Regions from separate parts of the Aliiroseovarius sp. M344 genome, predicted to be linked through region 2. Evidence: riboswitches for the same ligand, from Rfam matches in the RefSeq annotation. Region 2 holds a riboswitch; the other holds the start of a gene.

Region 1 (10,032 bases), on a different replicon from region 2:
TCCTTGAATGGACCAAGGCCAATCCGGGCCGCTTCACCTATCCACAGCCGCCCGATTTTCTGGGCACCACGTTCCTGAAGCAGATGCTGGTCGAGCTGGCCGATGACCCCGCCGCGCTTGCCGCCCCGGTCTCCGACGACAGCTACGCGACCGTCACCGCGCCGCTGTGGGGTTTTCTGGAAGAGCTGACCCCGACCCTCTGGCGCGAGGGCCGTGCCTATCCCGCCAACGGTCCGCGCCAGATCCAGCTGATCAATGATGGCGAGGTTGATCTGGCGATCAGCTTCTCGCCGTCCGAAGCCTCGACCGCGATCGCCAACTACGAACTGCCCGACACCGTGCGCACCTTCGTGCTGGACAAAGGCACCATTGGCAACGCCTCCTTCGTGGCGATCCCGTATAACTCCGGGTCCAAAGCCGGTGCGATGGTACTGGCCGACTTCCTGATGTCGCCCGAAGCGCAAGCCAACGCCCAAGACCCCGAGGTTCTGGGCTATGGCACCGTGCTGAACATGAACGCCCTGCCGGACGACGACCGCGCCCGGTTTGACGCGCTTGAGCTTGGCATCGCCACACTGTCCCCCGCCGAGCTTGGTCGCGTGCAGGACGAGCCGCACCCAAGCTGGATGACCCGCATCGCTGATGACTGGCAGTCCCGCTACGGCGTGCAATAGACCCTGAATATGGTCCGGTTGCGCAGACGAACCCGCCTGCCTCTGTTCCCCGTGCTCACCGTTTTGGTGTTGCTGGGGCCGGTGGCGGCGGGGGTATGGGGCACGGTGCTGCCCGCCTTTGGGCATCTGCAAGCCGCGGGCCAATCCGGCCCATCGCTCGACCCGTTTCGCGCGTTGTTCGATTGGCCGGGGTTCGGCCCGGCGGTGCGGTTGTCGGTGGTGACGGGCCTTGCCGCCGCGATCCTATCGCTGGCGATCACCGCGCTGATCCTTGCCGGTTGGGCGGGCACGCGCGGGTTTCGTATCCTTGAACGCCTGCTGTCGCCCTTCCTGTCTGTCCCCCACGCCGCGGCCGCCTTTGGCCTGGCTTTCCTGATCGCACCGTCGGGCTGGATTGCACGCCTGTTCTCGCCATGGCTCACGGGTTGGGAACGCCCGCCGGACCTGTTGATCCTGAACGACCCATGGGGCTTGTCTCTGATCGCCGGACTGGTGATGAAAGAGGTGCCGTTCCTGCTTCTCATGTCCATTGCGGCCTTGGGCCAGATCGACGGCCGCCGCCGCATGGCGTTAAGCCAAAGCATGGGCTACGGGCGCATCTCGGCATGGATGTTCGCGATCTTCCCGGCAGTCTATGCCCGCATCCGCCTACCCGTGCTGGTGGTCCTGACATGGTCGATGTCCGTGGTTGATGTGGCGGTGATCCTTGGGCCGTCGACGCCCCCGACCCTGTCGGTGCAAATCGTGCGTTGGATGTCGGACCCCGACATCGCCTTCCGCCTGCAAGCCGCCGCCGCCGCTTTGGTGCAACTGGCGCTGGTTGTCGGTGCGGTGGGGCTTTGGTTCCTAGGCGAGAAGCTGATCGCGCGCACGGCCTGCGCGCAGATCGAAGCGGGCCGTCGCGGACAACACGACCAGCCCTTGCGCGTCGTTGGCTTCACCCTTGGCACCGCCATTTCATTCGCGCTTCTGTTGGGTCTTCTTGGGCTTGGGGTTTGGTCCGTCGCAGGCTTCTGGACCTTCCCCGACATCCTGCCCGACCAGTTCACCGCGCGCAGCTGGATGCGCCACCGCGCAGGTAGTCTGGACGCGCTTGGTGAAACTGCCCTGATCGCGGCACTCGCTGTCACCATCGGCATGCTTCTGACCGTGGGCTGCCTTGAGACCGAGGAGCGTCGTAACCTACGCCTGACCGAACGCGGCATGTGGCTGATCTATCTGCCTCTGATCGTGCCGCAAACCGCCTTCCTGCCGGGGCTTCAGACCCTGTTTCTGAACTTTGGTCTCGACATGGGCCGCGCACCTGTCGCCTTCGCGCATCTGGTCTTCGTCCTGCCCTATCTGCGCCTGTCGCTGGAGGGGCCGTGGAAGACTTGGGACCGTCGCCAAGCCACTGTTGCCGCAGCCCTTGGCGCCAGCCCGAACCGCGTGCTCTGGCGTATCCGTCTGCCGATGCTGCTGGCCCCACTGCTGACCGCCATTGCGGTTGGGGTCGCGGTCTCTGTCGGGCAATACCTGCCCACGCTGTTGATCGGTGGGGGCCGGATCGAGACGCTGACCACTGAAGCCGTCGCGCTGGCCTCGGGCGGGGATCGTCGCGCGATTGGCGTCTTCGGTCTGATGCAGACCGCGGCGGCACTTGTGCCCTTTGCTCTGGCCTTGGCGCTGCCCGCCCTGATATGGCGCAACCGAAAGGGGCTTTTGAATGGCTGACGGGCTGCATCTGGACCGGGTAGAAATCACCCAAGGCGGCAAGCGCCTGATATCCGTCGACACCCATGTCGCCCCCGGCGCGGTGCTGACGATCATGGGGCCAAGCGGCGTGGGAAAATCCACGCTTCTGTCGGCCATCATAGGCACGCTGGACCGAGACTTTACGCTCGCGGGCCACATCCGCCTGATGGGCCGCGACCTGACCCCCCTGCCCCCGGACGAGCGCTGCGTCGGCATCCTGTTTCAGGACGCGCTGTTGTTTCCGCATCTGAATGTCGGGGCCAACCTTGCCTTCGGCCTGGCCCAGGGCGGGACCCGGACCGAGCGCCGCGCCAAGATCGACGCCGCTCTGGCCGAGGTTGGGCTGGACGGCTTTGCCGACCGTGACCCCGCCACCCTGTCCGGCGGGCAACGCGCGCGGGTGGCGCTGATGCGGATGCTGTTGTCAGAGCCCCACGCATTGCTGCTGGACGAGCCATTTTCAGGTTTGGATGCGGAACTGCGCGGGCAGGTGCGGCAACTGGTCTTTGACCATGCAAAGGCACGGGCTTTGCCGGTGCTGCTCGTGACCCATGATCGAGAGGACGCCGAGGCGGCGGGTGGCGCAGTTATTACACTGGGCTAGACCCTATTGCCGCTCCAGCACCCGGTTCTCCAGCCGATACGCATCAGGCGCAATCTCGGCGCGGAACTCGGGATCATGGCTGACCAGCAGGATGGCCTGATCGACTCCCTTCAAGATACCGACCAAGCGGGCATAGTTGTCCGGGTCCAGCGCATTGGTCGGCTCGTCCAGAATCAACACCTCCGGCTCCATCGCCAGCACCGTCGCCAGTGTCACCAGACGCTTCTCGCCACCTGACAGTTTGTGGGTCACGCGGTCGCGCAGATGGGTCAGGTTAAGCCGCGCCAGAATGTCATCGACAACCGCCACCGCCTCGTCACGTGTCTTGCCCAGATTAAGCGGTCCGAAGGCGATATCCTCGGCCACCGTCGGGCAAAACAACTGGTCATCTGCATCTTGGAACACAAGGCCAACGCGGCGGCGCAGCTCGTGAAAATCCGCCTCGGCCACACGCGGCTTGCCAAAGGCCGTGATGGTGCCCTGTGTGGGATGTAGCAGCCCCATGATGATCTTCAGAAGCGTGGATTTTCCCGCACCGTTCGGGCCGATCAGGGACACACGTTCGCCGGGACGAAGCCGCATCGAAGCCCCCTCCAGCACCGGGTCCAGCCCGGGATAGGCAAAGTGGATGTCCGACAGCTCAATGCACGGCATATGCGACCTCGGCCCAGACAAGGGCCGCAAGGGCTGTGCACAGCGCGGCGGCAAACAGCAGGTCCGCGCGGGTCAGGCGGAATTCATCCAGCAGCACGATGCGGCCCGAAAAGCCCCGGCATTTCATCGCCGCCAGAATACGCTCGGACCGTTCGATGGCGCGCACCAGCATCATCCCAACCAGATAGCCATAGCTGCGATAGGTGTGCCAGTTGGTGCCGGGTCGAAACCCGCGCAGCTTCATCGAGGTTCTGAGCCGCAGATATTCTTCGCGCAGCACATCGATATATCGGATCGTGAACATCATCAGATGCACCAGCCGTTCGGGCGTTTTCAGCGCAAACAGCGCATGTCCCATCGTCACCGGCTCCATCGAGCCGACCATGGTCATCACCGCCAGAATAACCGCATTGGCCGTCAGGCCAATCTCGACAGCCCGCCACAGACCTTCCCAACTGGCCGAAACGCCCCACACTGTGAACATCGGCGTGCCGGGCATGGTGAACGGCAACAGCACCAGCATGAAGATGATGAATGTGTCCATCATCGCCATGCGCCGCAACGTTTTCTGAAACGGCAGGCCCGAGATGGCCAACAACCACATCGACAGCACCATCGCGCCGGACAGCACGCGCAGATCAGACAGTCCAACAATGGTGACCGCGCAGATCACCGTGACCACGATGCGCATGCGGGGATCAAGCGTGGTGATGGCAGACCGAAACCCGCCAAACCCGGAAATCGCCTTGTCATCTCCGGTCAGAACATAGGTCATTTCTGGGCCTCCAGTTTACGGCGCGCAGCAATATAGAAGCCCAGACCGAACAGCCCAAAAATATAGCCCAACCCGCCCAGAACGGACTGGAAATTCGACTTGTTCTTGAAGGCTGTCAGTTCCTGGCGGATCGGGCGCAATTCGTCGCGCAGCATGGTCGCTATCTCGGCGCGGGTAACGTCCGATATTCCGGCAGTCTGCGCCATGGTGTCGGGCGCGCCGGACAGAACCGAGGCCCCGGCGCTGTCAGTGGCGGCCGTTTGACCAAGGATGGCCGCGACATCTGCCGCGCTCATCATGGTTTCGGCCACATGCCCTGCCCCAAGATCACCGCGAAAGATATGCGTGACGGGCTGGCTTGGGGTGAACAGAAAGAACCCGTCCGCGTCGGTGCGCGTTTCGCCAAGCTTGTTGCCCGCCTCGTCAAAGACCTCAACCACCAGATCGGCGGCCATTTCGCCGCTGGACAGGCCAATCTCGCCCTCGATCGCATCGCCGGACGGAAAGACCGCGGCAATCACGTTATGCGCCATGGCAGGCAGCGGTGTCATAAACACCAGCAACAGAAGCACAGACCGGATCATGCCAATCGTCCTTTCGACACAAGGAACAACTCAGGCTTCACCCGGCGGGCCAGGAAAATAGCAGCACCGGTCAGCAAGGCTTCGACCACCATCACCGGAATATGGGCGATGAACACCAGTTTCGCGGCCGCTGTGAACTCGTCCCCGGACAGCATCAGCGAAAAGGCCACGGCCAAAGTGGTGACCGCAATGGCAAAGCCGCCGCCGATCCCGCCCCAGATCGCGCCCTGCATGGGCGATCCGCGCGACACCAGCGGGCGAAACAGCAGGCCCGCCAAGACGGCGGGTCCCGCGATATTCACCGCGTTCACGCCCAGCACAGTCAACCCGCCAAAGCCAAAGAACACCGCTTGCAACAACAGCCCCACAAACAGCGCCGGAAACGCCGCCCAGCCCAGCACCAGCCCCGCCAATCCGTTCAGGATCAGATGGACCGAGCTTGGACCGATGGGCACATGGATCAGCGAGGCGACAAAGAAGCTGGCCGACAACACCCCTGCCACCGGGATGCGTTCCAACGGCAAGTGTTTCAGGCCTATCGCGATGCCACCGACCGCCGCAATCGCGCCGCCGATCACCACCGGGTTCGCCAGGGCGCCGTCTACGATATGCATGACAACCCCCTCACTTCAGGTCCTCGGCGCGGATCCAGATCACCGCATCCTGTGACAGCTCTTTGCCTTCGTGTTCCGTGACCGGACCAGACCCTAACGCGGCGAAACCCCAGTAGCCCGCTTTGGGAATGCCGAAGGTGAAGACACCGTTGTCATCCGCAATCGCAACCACCGCCCCGCCCGGCATGGGGTGTGCTGTTGGATCAGAGGTCGAAAAGAACTCTAGGTTAGGTTCGGCCGCCATATATTCAACTTCGATCTCGGCCCCGGGCACAGGCTGACCATCCGCCAACACCTGACCCGAAAAAGTCGAGCCAACAATCACGTTGTAAGGCTTGTTCAGCGGCAGGATTTCGGTGGGCAACCCGACCGGTTGATCCCAGTCGGTGGGCAACGTGTTGCGGTTCAGAACGACCTTGGCGATCTGCTGGATAAAGATATCCTCGCTTTGCTCGTAATACGGCGCAGGCACAGTCACCACGACATAGTCGCCCGAGCGTTTGACGGGGACAGTGGCACGATACGCCGCGGCCTCGTTCGTGGCCCCCTTGAACCGCGCAGGCTCCAGCCGATCTGACAGATCAACCTTGTCGCCATTATGCACCATGAAAAACTCGAGCGGTTGACCCATGTCCATAACATGGCCGTTCTCAAACGGGTGCCAGAATATCAGACCCATGGGCACGTCGCCCGGGCGGTCAATCATCGCCTCTTCGGTATAGTTCAGCTGGAAATGCGCAGACGCAGTGACCGGCAAGGCTAAGGCCAAAATGGTGGCCAGAAGGTTCAGTTTCATGTCGTCCTCTTTGGGTTGGCGGGCGGGTGCCTGCACAAAAGAAGGAACAACGGGGACAATGGCTCGGGAAGGTCTGGTGACCGCCGGGCCAGACGCGCACCCCGGCGTCCGGTAGGATATGGGCAAATGCCCAGCGTCCGGCAGGTCTCCTGACTCGCGGGTCTTCGCTTGGCTGGCCTTCCCGGGGCAAACCCCAGTGGCAAATTCAGCTTCGCTCGCCGCTCACAGTTGCGGGGGCAGTTACGGGTTTGGCGCCTAATGGCTACACCTCACCGTATTCCCTATTACTACCGTGGTGCCTCTGCACACACGGAACCGATCGCATAACTTCCATGTCAGAAACGCGGGGGCCGAGTCAAGCGGATGCAAAGCGTTGCCAGCGGATCAGCTACGACACGTTCTGTCGCAATCAAGCGAGTTGCCGCACTCTTTGTTCAGTACAGCTTTGCGCATCTGCGAATGTTGATTCACAGAAAAATTTAGCGATTACCAAATGCCGCAGTACAACAAGATCGTTTACAATATCGCCACCGGGGATGCCACTTACCCACATAGCGGCAATTTCACCATACGGGTCGCCGGAAAAATCACGGTCGACGATTCCAACGGCGCCGGTGACGCCGTTTTTGGCGATCTAACCCATACAGGTGGTTTCGACGCTGCCGAACAGGATGTCGTCGCCTCAACCGTTGCCGGAATAGACATCGGTGATACCGTTGATCTTCGTTATAAATATACCATCACCGGCTCGGATGGATCGAGCGGGACTGTCTATTTTATTGCGACCAACGGCACTGCTGATTATGGCCGGCTGATGTTGTCCAACTTCCCGTTGCGGACTGGCGTCACCTATACATTTCGCACATTCAATACCGATGGTGCCACGGCTTACGCCAATCTCGTTCCGTGTTTCACAAGCGGAACTTTTATCGCAGCTGCCGATGGCGACCGGTTGATTGACGACCTGAAGCCGGGCGATCTGATCAAAACACGTGATCACGGTTTGCAGCCCTTGCGCTGGATCGGTCGGCGCACTGTCCTTGCTAAGGGAAAGAACGCACCGATCCTTATCAAGAAGGGCGTGTTGGGAGATCACGATGACTTGGTTGTGTCGCAGAACCACCGAATGTTGATCGTTGCCGCCGCCGCAGATTTGTATTTCGGCACGCCAGAGGTTTTGGTCGCTGCAAAGCACCATTTGGCAAACAAAGGCGTCAGCCTGCAGGAAAATGGGACTGTCACTTATTTCCATCTACTGTTTGACCAACACCAGATCATCACGGCGAATGGCGCCCAAAGCGAAAGCTTTTTCCCGGGCGAAAATGCGTTGAATGCATTGGAGCACGACGTGCGCCAAGGGGTATTGGCGCTGTTTCCCGAATTGGCAGCGTTCGACACATCAACGGCCTGGAGATCGGCCCGCCCGGTCCTGAACCGTAAAGAAGCCGCCGTTCTGAACCTGCATTTATTCTGACTACCAGCGCGTTAATTTCGGGCTCAGCGCGTGACATAGGAATGCTGGCATGCCTTGCTGGCTGATTGCTCGCGGGGGAAACCTCGTCTAACCACACCCATGAGGCCACTCTAACCTATTGAATTTTTTATATTTTTCTAAGCCCTTTTTGCTCAGCCTCGCGATATGTGGATACGTCACTGGAAACACGCCGCACCAACCGTCGACACGCAACACCAGCCCGCCGGGAATGATTACCGCGCCAGACGCGAATTCGGCTTGATGAGTGTCGTGTTATAAAGCTGGTCTCACTTTCCCCGTCGCTTGGCGATGTGGTGAAAAAGACCGAATACCGCCGCGAAGGTCGCGATAGCTGCGAGGATTTTCCACTCCACCCGTCCAACCTTACCAACAAAGGCTTCGATGGCCGTACCGATCGCGCCGCGGTTTCTTGACCCCGTCCGTGCCGCGATACTAGCTTGGGCAATCTCTTTGACGCAAGCACACACAGTGGCCACAAGGTATTCTCGGGTCGGGGTGTTTTCAAACGATCTGGGCCGTCCAACTGGCAGGACAATCGCACCTTTAGGGGTCGACAGTCGCGGTTTTCTGGTGACGGATGCGGGTCCGCCAGTGCCATACAGTGTCGCGTCCCTAGATAACGAGGTCATGCATGTCCATCCCCCCTGCCCCCGCCATACTGGCCGCGCGCAATGCGGTGATCGCGATGTTCGTTCTGAACGGCACGCTGTTTGGCCTTTGGGCGTCGCGCATTCCGACCGTCTCGGCGAAATTGTCGCTGGATCCCGGCGCGTTGGGCATGTTGTTGTTGCTGATGGGCGGCGGTGCGATTGCTGCCTTTCCGCTGGCCGGGCGTTGGGTTGACCGGCACGGTGCGGCGACCACAACCGTCTGGGTCGCATTCCTCCACGCCCTGTCGATCCTTGGCATCGGGCTGGCACCAAACCTCGCATCGCTTGCCGTTGCATTGGCCTTCTTCGGGGCCACCCATGGCGCGATGGATGTGGCCATGAACAGCTGGGCGGGCGCGGTTGAGCGCCACCTGCCCCGCCCGATGATGTCGCGCTTTCACGCCTCGTGGTCGGTGGGCGCAGGGATCGGTGCCGCGTCTGGCTTTGTTGCGATCAAGCTTGGCTTGCCGGTGCTGGCGCACGGTGCGCTTGTGATCGGCGTTGTGGCAGCCATCAGCCTTTGGTTGGCAGTTAGGCCCTCCAGATCGCCGCTATGGGCTCCTGAACCGGCCTCCAGCGCCGCTCACGCGCCATTGTTCACCCTTCCAAAGGGTCCGATGGTGCTGGTCGGGCTGCTAGCCATGTGCGCGTCCCTTGGTGAAGGGGCCATGGCGGACTGGGGGGCGATCTTTCTGATAACCACCACCGGCGTGACCGAAGCCTCGGCGGCGGTTGGATATGCCGTGTTTTCGGTGGCAATGGTCATCATGCGTCTGGGCGGTGATCGCGTTACCCACAGGTTTGGTCCGGTTAAAACCGCGCGGCTGGCGGGGGCCACGGCCGCTTTGGGGGCGGGTCTGGCCGTCGGCATTGCCACCTATCCTGCGGCATTGCTTGGCTTTGCATTGATGGGGGTCGGCTATGCGGTGATCATGCCGCTGGCTTTCAGCCGCGCCACCAGCGACCCGGTTCTGTCCCCCGGCAAAGCGGTCGCCAGTCTGGCCACGCTTGGCTACGGAGGGCTGTTGCTGGGGCCACCGGTGATCGGCTTCATCGCGCAGGTCAGTTCTCTGCGGGTCAGTTTTGCATTCCTGCTGGCGCTGGCGATTTTGATGGCCGTTTTGGCCCCTGCCCTGTCGCGCCAGGACTGAAAACCCAAAGTTTTCGCGCCCAATACGGTTTTCGGGGGCAATCATCGCCTAAAATATTGTTTTATTTATGAAATCATCAAAGTGAAGGGCAATTCCCCGAAACCCCGGGCATTCCCCCCGATCTGTCCCCGCAGGGACAGTGATCCCGGCTTGGGCAAGGTGTCCCCGTGGGGACACCCCCTGCCCCGGCGCAATTCAGTCAGCCGTCCAACTCGCGAAAGAACGCCTTCACAGCCTCCTCCAACCGATGGCGATCCACATTGGAAAAGTCGCGCGCGATACGCATCTCGATCCGGCCTTC
Region 2 (10,032 bases):
CACGAATTGCACCCGGTCACCGCGCGCGCGATAGGTTGCAATGGGGCACTCTGTAGCCTCGTCAAAGAAAGCCTCACCCTTGAAGCTGATCGCACGGGAAAGGATACGGCCGTCCACTTCGGGCAATGCCACATTCATCGCGATGTCGCGCGCCGACAGACCGGTCAGACCCTCCTCCCACGCTGCTTCGCTTGACCCAGCCAGAACGACCTGAAAAACCGGCGCGGCTTGGCACCAAGGCATCTGGAAGGGGTTTGCGGATTGCGCTGTGTCGCCCACATGCGGCGACCCCACCGCAAAGGACGTGCAGTTCAGGATCACATCCGGGGCGGCTTCGGTGAACAGATGCTCCATCGTCGCGACCGATACCGGGTCCTTCAACGATGCGACAAAGACAGGCAGTGGATTGAGGCCTTGCCGCAACAACGCCCGCACGAGCCGGTTGATCGGGTTTAAGCCCGCGCCCTGCACCAGCGCACGGTAAAAAACAATCGGCACAACGGGCGCACCATCGGTCCAGTCTGCTTGCGCTGCGCTCAGATCGGCGACGCCCGCCCCCGGCCAATAGACGCCGGCGCGCAACAATGGGCGCGCGGCTTCAGGTTTTTCTCCGCCATCCAGAATAGTCTTCGCATAAGCAAGAAACCCAACCGCGTTCTCGGGCCCGCCTTCAACCAGATAGGCCCAGAGCGCATCGTAATCCTCGTCTGACACGGTCGACATCGCCCGCAATTCTGCGTCCGGCTTGTCGTCACCGGGCAACAGCGCCAACGGCACGCCTGCGTCGCGCAAATGCGCCGCATACTGTTCTGCCCCGTATTTCCAATAGCCAACGCCACCCAGAACACGGGCAATCACCAGTTTGGATTTGGTTGCGCAATTATCGATATGCAGATCAACCGACATCGGATGCGCCAGATGCATCATGTTGGCCAGTCGCAATCCGGGCGCGCCTTCCATCTCGGCGCGCGCCTGCGACAGCCCGGCCAGTTCGGTATCCGCCGCCGAAATGAACACGACATCCGCAGGCGATTGCCCCAGATCGACGGGTTCTTTCCCATCGTCGATGGAACCGGGTGTGGCTGCAAGAAGATGCATATCGCGTCCCTTGAAATAAGGTGTTATGGACCGGGCAAACAGTCACCCGATCAAGGTAGAATTATGGACTATAAAGCAGCCGGCGCGCCCAAGCCCGCCAAAGGAACACCGCGCCATTCCGAACACAATGCGCGCGGCACCGAGAAGAACCCCCTGAACCGCAAGGACGACAAAGCCGCCCTGCTTGCGCGGATGAAAGCTGCCGCCGAAAAATCCAAGAAGGACTGAGCGACAGTCACAGCGCCTTCTCCATGAAAATCGAGCTGGCGGCGTTCATATACCGTCCAAACGGCCCACAATTTGTGAACCCGGCCCGTTGATAAAGACGGTGCGCCGCGTGCAACGCATTGCCGGTTTCAAGCTTCATCGCGCTTAACCCCTTTGCCCGTGCGGTGTCCTCAAGTTCCGCCAAAAGCGCCTCGCCGACCCCCCGGCTACGCGCTTCGGTCGAGACGAACATCGACTTCACCTCGCCGTAACCACCCGCTTCATAAAGGGCCGCGGTGCCCAGCACCTTGTCCCCTTCACGCGCCATGAAGAACGAAATTTCGGGTGCACAAAGCTGGTCGATGTCCAAATAGAAATTATCCTCGGACGGAAACAGCTCTTCCATCAATGCATGGCTTTGCTTCAGCAGAGCCACCGCCCCCGGGTCGCGGGGGTCACCGGGGACGATTTCGATGGTCATGCCACCAGTGCCCTTTCGATCGCGATACGGTCCAGACCGGCTTGCCCGATGACGACCAAACGGGTTTCGCGCGGTTGCGTCCCAAATGGTTGGTCGAAATAGGTATCAACCCGCGGGCCAACTGCTTGCAGAGTTAGCCGCATTGGCTTGCCGGACACCGCCGCAAAGCCTTTCAGACGCAAGATGTTATGGTCCCGGATGGTTTGGGCCACTTGTTCGGCGAAGGCCGCCGGATCGGTAACTTCTGTACGGGTAACAACAAAGCTTTCAAACGCGTCGTGGTCATGATCGTGATGGTGATCATCTTCATGGTCGTGGTCATCATCATGATGGTCATCATCGTGGTGGTGATGGTGGTGAATTTCATGGCGTGCGGCCATGTCGCCTTCGGCACCAACACCCTGCCCCAACAACACCTCGACCGGCAGCGCACCCATCGAAGTACGCACAACTTGGACACCGCGACGTGCATCGGCGGACAACTTGCCCACCAAAGCATCGGCTTCGGCGTCACCCAACAGGTCGGATTTGTTCACCACAATCATGTCAGCACAAGCGACCTGATCGGCAAACAGTTCTGACAGTGGGGTCTCGTGATCAAGATTCTCATCCGCCTTCCGCTGCGCTTCTACCGCCGCGAGATTCGAGGCAAACTGACCATCAGACACAGCCTTGCCATCCACCACCGTCACCACGCCATCCACGGTGACACGGGTCGAAATCTCTGGCCACTGAAACGCACGCACCAAAGGCTGTGGCAACGCCAGCCCCGAAGTTTCAATCACGATGTGGTCAGGGGGCGTGTCGCGGTTCAGCAACTTTTCCAGCGTCGGGATGAAATCCTCGGCCACCGTACAGCAGATGCAACCGTTCGACAGCTCCATGATGTCATCTTCGCTACAGGTTTCATCCCCGCAGCCTTTCAGGATGTCACCATCGACGCCCAGATCGCCAAATTCATTGATGATCAACGCGATGCGCTTGCCGTTTGCATTGTCCAGCATGTGGCGGATCAAAGTGGTTTTGCCCGCGCCCAGAAAGCCCGTGACAACGGTGGCCGGTATTTTGCTTTGCATCTTGTCCTCCAAGCCCCGTCTCCCCGACGGGTGGGTTTCGTTGCGCATGGCAGGTCTCCTGGCTTTGCGGGTCGACGCGTCCGTCCGCCTTCCCGGCCTTGTGGCCAGTGGCATCAGGTGGACGCTCGCCGCTTACAGTCGCGGGGGCGGCTGCAGCATCGGGTCCCGGATTGGGTCACCCTCACTGCATTCCCTATTCTCCCCTAAGTGGGGAACCATGCGGACCCTGTTTGCCGTGTGCCGCTTGTCAGGGTCAAGACGGAAACCGACCTGAAACCGCTCTTTGGCGGCGATGTTCAACATGCCGAGCAGCTGAAAAGCAATATCTTGTGGATAACCCGGCAAAATTATCCATATGTCGCGGTCAGTCGTTGACTCACCCCCAATCCCCCGAAAAACTCGGAGCCTGAAAAGAATCAACGATGAGGCAGACCGCTTGCGGTTTTCAAAGCTCCGACTGAATGGCTTCAAAAGCTTCGTGGACCCGACCGATCTGGTGATCGCGGATGGGTTAACAGGCGTGGTCGGGCCCAATGGATGCGGCAAATCGAACCTGCTTGAGGCACTGCGCTGGGTGATGGGCGAGAACCGCCCGACCGCCATGCGAGGCGGCGGGATGGAGGATGTGATCTTCGCGGGGGCCTCGACCCGTCCTGCCCGCAACTTTGCCGAAGTCGCCCTGCTGCTCGATAACAGCGAGCGGTTGGCGCCCTCGGGTTTCAACGACAACGACAATCTTGAAATTGTGCGCCGGATCACACGGGATGCCGGGTCGGCTTACAAGGTCAACACCAAGGATGTGCGTGCGCGCGATGTGCAGATGCTGTTTGCTGACGCGTCAACCGGTGCGCATTCCCCGGCCTTGGTTCGTCAGGGCCAGATCAGCGAGCTGATCAACGCAAAGCCCAAATCGCGCCGCCGCATTCTGGAAGAAGCGGCCGGCATCTCTGGCTTGTATCAACGACGTCATGAGGCCGAGTTGAAACTGAAAGGCACCGAGACAAACCTGTCGCGTGTCGATGATGTGATCGAACAACTTGCTTCCCAGTTGGGCCAATTGGCCCGGCAGGCACGTCAGGCAGCCCGGTATCGCACCATTGGCGATGATCTGCGCAAGGCTGAAGGGCTGCTTCTGTATCGTCGCTGGAAAGAAGCGGACGCCGCCCGCGCGCAAGCCGAAGCTCAACTGACCGACCGCGTCAAGGCCGCAGCAGCGGCAGAGGGAGCATCGCGCGCCGCTACGAAAGCGCGGCAAGAGGCTGAGGATCGCCTGCCGCCACTTCGCGAAGAAGAAGCAGTGGCAGCCGCCATCCTGCAACGTCTGCAAGTGCAGCGTGACCAGTTGTCGGACCAAGAGGCTCAAGCCCGACAGCGCATTGAAACCCTGACCTCGCGGATCGCCCAGTTGTCGCGCGACATCGAGCGCGAAAGCGGCCTGAACAAGGATGCTGGCGAAACGATCGAACGGCTGGACTGGGAACAGGCGCAGATCGCCAAAGCCTCTGATGGGCATGAGGCCGCCCTGGAAGCCGCCAATGCCGAGGCGCGTGAGGGGGCTGCGATTTTGCAGGAGCGCGAAGGTGATCTGTCCCAGTTGACCGAAGATGTGGCCCGCCTGTCGGCGCGGCACCAATCTGCCCACCGCCTTCTGGAAGACAGCCGCAAAACGCTTGAGAAAAGCGAAGGAGAGGCTGAACGCGCCCGCGCAGCCATGGACGAGGCGAAGGTTGCCCTGGGCAAGGCCGGTGCGGATTACGAAGCCGCCAAGGCCGCCGAAACCACAGCGACCAAAGCCGCTGCCGCCGCCGAGGCCGCTCTGATTGCCGCAGACGAAGCGCGTGATGAAGCGCAAGCCCGCGAAGCAGATGCCCGCGCCGCGCGTTCGTCGGCCGAAGGCGAAGTCAACGCACTGCATGCCGAGGTGCAGGCCCTTGCACGATTGGTCGAGCGTGACGCGTCTGAAGGCGGGCAGGTTCTGGACGATCTTCGGGTAAAGCCGGGTTATGAAAAGGCTCTTGGCGCGGCGCTGGCGGACGACCTGCGTGCGCCAGAAATCGATGGTGATGCGCCGTCCGGCTGGGCCTCTTTGCCAGCATATGCGCAATCACAATCACTGCCGGATGGCGTCAACGCGCTGTCCAACTACGTGACTGTGCCAGAGGTGCTGGCCCGCCGAATGAGCCAGATTGGTCTGGTCAGCACAGCAGACGCCAGCCGCCTGCAAGCTGACCTGAAACCCGGCCAGCGCTTGGTGTCGATGGAAGGCGATTTGTGGCGCTGGGACGGTTTTCGTGCAGCGGCAGAGGATCAGCCGTCAACCGCCGCGTTGCGGCTCGAGCAGCTAAACCGCCTGCAAGAACTCAAGCAAGACCTTGAAGACGCCTCGGCCCGCGCCGACGGCGCGCGCGCCGCCCATGAAACCCTAAAGGCACGGCTGATCGAAACGACCGAGGCAGACAAACAAGCGCGTGACGCGCGCCGCGACGCCGATCGTGCAATGACCGAAGCCAACCGCGCCCTGTCACGCGCCGAGGCAGACCAAAACATCGCCGGTGGCAAACTGGAAAACCTTGGTATGGCGCTGAAACGCCACGAAGAAGAATCAATGGGTGCGCGGCAAAGGTTGGTTGAAGCGGAGCGCGGCGTGGCCGATCTGGGCGATCTGGATGCCGCGCGCGCGCAGGTTGATGACGTCAAAATGGCCGTTGAAGCTGCGCGCATGACGATGATGGCCAAACGCTCGGCCCATGATGAATTGCGCCGTGAAGGCGAAGCGCGCACCCGCCGCAGCCAAGAGATCATCAAGGAAGTGTCGGGCTGGAAGCACCGCCTTGAAACAGCTGGCAAGCGGATTGCCGAGCTTGAAGACCGCAAGGACGAAAGTGAAGCAGAGCTTAAAGACGCCAACGCAGCGCCCGACGAACTGGCTGCCAAGCGAGGCGAGCTTGCCAACGCCATCGACGAAGCTGAAACCCGGCGCAAGGCAGCCTCCGACAAGCTGGCCGAGGGCGAAACCGCAGAGCGTGAAGCGACCACTGCAGAGCGCGATGCAGAACGCGCCGCTGGCGAGGCGCGCGAGGCGCGCGCCCGAGCGGAAGCCCGCACTGAAGCTGCACGCGAAACGGTGACCTATGCCGTTGAACGTATCGCAGAGGATATGGAGACCACACCTGAAGCCCTGCTGGATACGCTTGATGCCGACCCCGACAAGATGCCGTCCGCCGAACAAATCGAACACGATGTGAATCGTCTGAAACGGCAGCGCGATGCGTTGGGTGCCGTGAACCTGCGCGCCGAAGAAGACGCGAAAGAGGTTCAGGAAGAACACGACACCCTACTGAAAGAAAAAACCGATCTGGAAGAAGCGATCAAGAAACTGCGCAGCGGCATTGCAAGCTTGAACAAGGAAGGACGCGAACGGCTTTTGACAGCGTTTGAACAAGTCAATGATAGCTTCGGCAACCTGTTCAAGCACCTGTTCGGTGGCGGCGAAGCCAAGCTGGTCTTGGTTGAAAGCGATGATCCGCTGGAAGCCGGGCTAGAGATCATGTGCCAACCGCCGGGCAAGAAACTGTCGACCCTGAGCTTGTTGTCAGGCGGCGAACAGACCTTGACTGCACTGGCTTTGATTTTTGCCGTGTTCCTGGCCAACCCCGCCCCGATCTGTGTGCTGGACGAGGTTGACGCGCCGCTGGATGACGCCAATGTCACGCGGTTCTGCGACCTGCTGGACGAAATGACCCGCCGAACTGACACCCGGTTCCTGATCATCACACACCATGCCGTGACTATGGCTCGCATGGACCGCCTGTTCGGCGTGACAATGGCCGAGATGGGCGTCAGCCAGTTGGTTAGTGTCGACCTGAAAAACGCCGAGGCGCTTGTGGCTTAACCACTCCGTTGCGCTGGATGACAAACCCGCCTAGGGTCTGTTGGCAGTGACCAACCGGAGAGATACCATGAAGTTTCAATTGCTTGCAGCCGCCGCAACACTCGCGGCAAGTCTAGCGACGGGCGCGCTTGCCGATCCCGTCAAGGCCTCTGATCCACAAAGTGTGTTGGGCTATTTCAAAGAGATAGGCGCTCCGGCCACTCTGAGCGAAGACAGCGTTGGCGATCCGTTGATTGAAGTTCAATACTACGGCACCACATTTGCCGTTTTCTTTTATGGCTGCAACGACAACGAGAACTGCAACTCGCTGCAACTTTATGCGGGCTATACCGCAGAAAATGAAATCTCACGCGACGCCCTAAACACCTGGAACGCGGACCAACGATATGGCCGCGTCTACGAGGACCCGGACGGACGAAAAAAGCTGGAATACGATATCTATACCGGCCATGCCGGCGTCAGCTCGGATGATTTTGACGAGATGTTTGATATCTGGACAGAACTGGTCAAGAGCTTCGAAGCGCAGCTGTCTTAAATGCGAGGTCCTGGAAAGGCATAGCTCCGTCACAAACGGAACGACGCTTTTGACCTTTGCCGAGCCTAAAGCGCCTTTAGCAGTTGCGCGGTCGGCCATGCATCCGCTGGTAGGCCTAGCCGAACCTGCTCTTTTTGGACCGCGGCCCGGGTTTTTGCACCAAGAATACCGTCGACCTTGCCGACATCATAACCGCGCGCCGCCAACTTGTTCTGCAGAGCTTTCATCTGTTGATCTGAAAAAGCCGGATCGGGGTTACCTGCATTGTAGACCGGGGCACCTTCCAGCCGCGTGGCGAAATAAGCTGCGGTCGTCACATAGACAAAGCTTTTGTTCCATTCGAAATAAACGTTGAAGTTCGGATAGGCAATGAAAGCCGGGCCTTTTCGGCCTTGGGGCAAGAGAACGGACGCTTGAAGATCCTGCGATCCAAACGATCCATGGCGCGGTGTGACACCCAATTTTGCCCAATCAGCTACGCTGGCGGTTGTATCCAAACCGGTTTTTGACCAGTCCAGATTTTGCGGAACGTTCACTTCTTGCAGCCATGGCTCGCCCGCGCGCCAGCCCAGTCGCCGCAACATATTCGCCCCGGAAAGAAGCGCATCGGCAGGTGACGTACGCAAATCGACCGTGCCATTACCGTCAGCGTCCACGCCTGCTTCGATTATGTCACCGGGCAGCATCTGAACCATGCCAATCTCACCGGCCCAAGCGCCTTTTGATGTCTTCGGGTTGAAGCTGCCACGTTCAAAAAGCTCCAGCGCGGCAAAGACCTGCGGCTGGAACAACTCCGGGCGGCGGCAATCATGCGACAGGGTCATCAGCGAGTTCAGTGTGTTGAAATCACCCTGCACCGCACCATAATCGGTTTCAAATGCCCAGAATGCTGTCAGCACGCCCCGACTGACGCCATATTTTTGCTCCATCTCATTGTAAACGCTGGCGTATTTTTTAATCATCGACTTGCCACGCGACATCCGGTCATTGCTGATCAAGCGGCGTGAAAAATCGACGAAGGGGCGTTGAAAAATACCCTGCGATCGGTCCGCTTTCAGCGTGGCATTGTCCTGCCGGACAGATGCAAAGAACGCCTCGACAGTTTCCTTGGCATGCCCGCGTCCGACCGCTTCGGTCTTCATGGCGGACGTAAAGGTTTGAAATCCGCCCCCGCATTTCACGAGCCCTGCGTATGTTGGTGCAGCACCAAGAAAAACCGCCAAGACGGCGCTGGTCAGGATCTTCTGCATCGTGTGCCCTCGTTTACTGTACAGGCGTGAACGTTACCTGATTGGAGCTAGGTGACAACCGCCAGCACGATCACAATACCGAACAGAGCCAGCCAGCCAGCCCAAAGCATATCGACCGCTTGGTCTATCTCTTTCGACCCAATGTCATGCGCGCCATCGCCATTCACCCACGGAAAGTCACACGTCTCGCCCTCGTATGACCGGGGGCCCGAAAGGGCGACATTCAGGGTCGCGGCCATTGCCGCTTCGGGCCAGCCTGCATTGGGGGATCGGTGCAAAGGGGCATCGCGGCGGACAACACGCCACGCGGCGGTGTTTCTGCGGGCCAGCATGAACAACAAGGCCGTCAGGCGCGCAGGAACCAAATTCATCACATCGTCCAGCCGAGCTGCAAATTTACCGAACTCCTCATGACGTTCGGTGCGGTAGCCGATCATGCTATCGGCTGTATTCACCAGCTTATAGATCAGTATCCCGGGAAGTCCTGCGACAAGAAACCAGAACGCGGGAGCAACGACCCCATCCGAGAAGTTTTCTGCTGCGCTTTCAATGGCGCCGCGAGATATGGCCGGACCGTCCAAATCCGCCGTGTCCCGCCCGACGATCATAGCTACCGCGGTGCGCCCGTCGGCCACGGACTTCCGCAGCGCATCCGCGACCGCCTGCACATGCTGGGTCAGCGATTTCTGTGCCAGAAGTATGGCAACCACAAGCACCTCAAACACGCCACCGAATGACGCATCCGCAAGGGCCAGTCCGATGATCGCGGCGACCGCGCAAAACGACAGAATGCCCAACGCGCCCTTCGCCAAAGGCTTTTCACCATCGTTAAAGGTTGCGTCTAACCAGCCGATTGCTTTGCCCATCAGAACGGCCGGATGCGGCACGCGCTTCCATGCCCAATCTGGTTCGCCCAGCAGGGCATCCAGAAGCAGAGCAAGGGCTAGAATAGCGGCACCACTCATAGTGCGGCCTCTAGCTGGCGCCAACCGGACGAAGGCGGCAGGCCAAGCCGAAGCCATTTGCTGGAATACGGGAAAACACGTGACCAGATATGGCGCTTGGCCAGACGATCCTGCCAATGTGCTGCGTTCCCGACATCATAAAGCCGGAACAGCGAGGTGCCGCCAACCAGCGTGGCCCCGTTGTCTGTCATCAGAGCGTCCAAACGAGCAGCATCGTCGCCAAGCCGCTCGCGTGTTTGCTCAGCCCATTGGTCATCGGTCAACGCGCGCGCGCCGATGGCCAGTGCCGGGCCAGAGACTTGCCACGGACCAATCGCCTCGCGCAGTCGCGCGATCAGGTCAGGATCGCCGATGGCAAACCCAAGGCGCAACCCGGCCAGCCCCCAGAATTTGCCAAAACTTTTCAGGATCAATGTGCCCGGCTGCGTTGCTGTCTGAATATGGCTGATCTTCGGGTCGACATCGCAGAAGCTTTCGTCAATCACGGTGATAGATTGGTTAAAGTTGGGGGCGTCCCAAACATGACCA

What was found. Region 2 has a riboswitch for cobalamin ahead of cobW (cobalamin biosynthesis protein CobW). Riboswitches for the same ligand answer to the same signal wherever they lie in the genome.
Region 1: linked by a shared signal. The riboswitch ahead of K3556_RS15760 (DUF4198 domain-containing protein) and the one ahead of cobW (cobalamin biosynthesis protein CobW) in region 2 are both predicted to bind cobalamin.

What each region holds. Positions count from the first base shown of each region.
Region 1 is NZ_CP081154.1:9,299-19,330, reverse strand. Features, by position in the region: gene K3556_RS15795 (ABC transporter substrate-binding protein) at 1-674, shown strand, start outside; gene K3556_RS15790 (ABC transporter permease) at 684-2,387, shown strand; gene K3556_RS15785 (ATP-binding cassette domain-containing protein) at 2,380-3,012, shown strand; gene K3556_RS15780 (energy-coupling factor ABC transporter ATP-binding protein) at 3,016-3,666, opposite strand; gene cbiQ (cobalt ECF transporter T component CbiQ) at 3,653-4,441, opposite strand; gene K3556_RS15770 (cobalt ABC transporter permease) at 4,438-5,025, opposite strand; gene cbiM (cobalt transporter CbiM) at 5,022-5,639, opposite strand; gene K3556_RS15760 (DUF4198 domain-containing protein) at 5,650-6,435, opposite strand; cobalamin riboswitch at 6,557-6,770, opposite strand; gene K3556_RS15755 (Hint domain-containing protein) at 6,929-7,909, shown strand; gene K3556_RS15750 (hypothetical protein) at 8,197-8,559, opposite strand; gene K3556_RS15745 (MFS transporter) at 8,562-9,731, shown strand; gene K3556_RS15740 (ParB/RepB/Spo0J family partition protein) at 9,931-10,032, opposite strand, start outside.
Region 2 is NZ_CP081153.1:363,142-373,173, reverse strand. Features, by position in the region: gene cobN (cobaltochelatase subunit CobN) at 1-1,098, opposite strand, end outside; gene K3556_RS01690 (hypothetical protein) at 1,162-1,326, shown strand; gene K3556_RS01685 (GNAT family N-acetyltransferase) at 1,334-1,786, opposite strand; gene cobW (cobalamin biosynthesis protein CobW) at 1,783-2,862, opposite strand; cobalamin riboswitch at 2,893-3,097, opposite strand; gene smc (chromosome segregation protein SMC) at 3,299-6,754, shown strand; gene K3556_RS01670 (YbjN domain-containing protein) at 6,822-7,289, shown strand; gene K3556_RS01665 (lytic murein transglycosylase) at 7,355-8,539, opposite strand; gene cbiB (adenosylcobinamide-phosphate synthase CbiB) at 8,587-9,504, opposite strand; gene K3556_RS01655 (threonine-phosphate decarboxylase) at 9,501-10,032, opposite strand, start outside.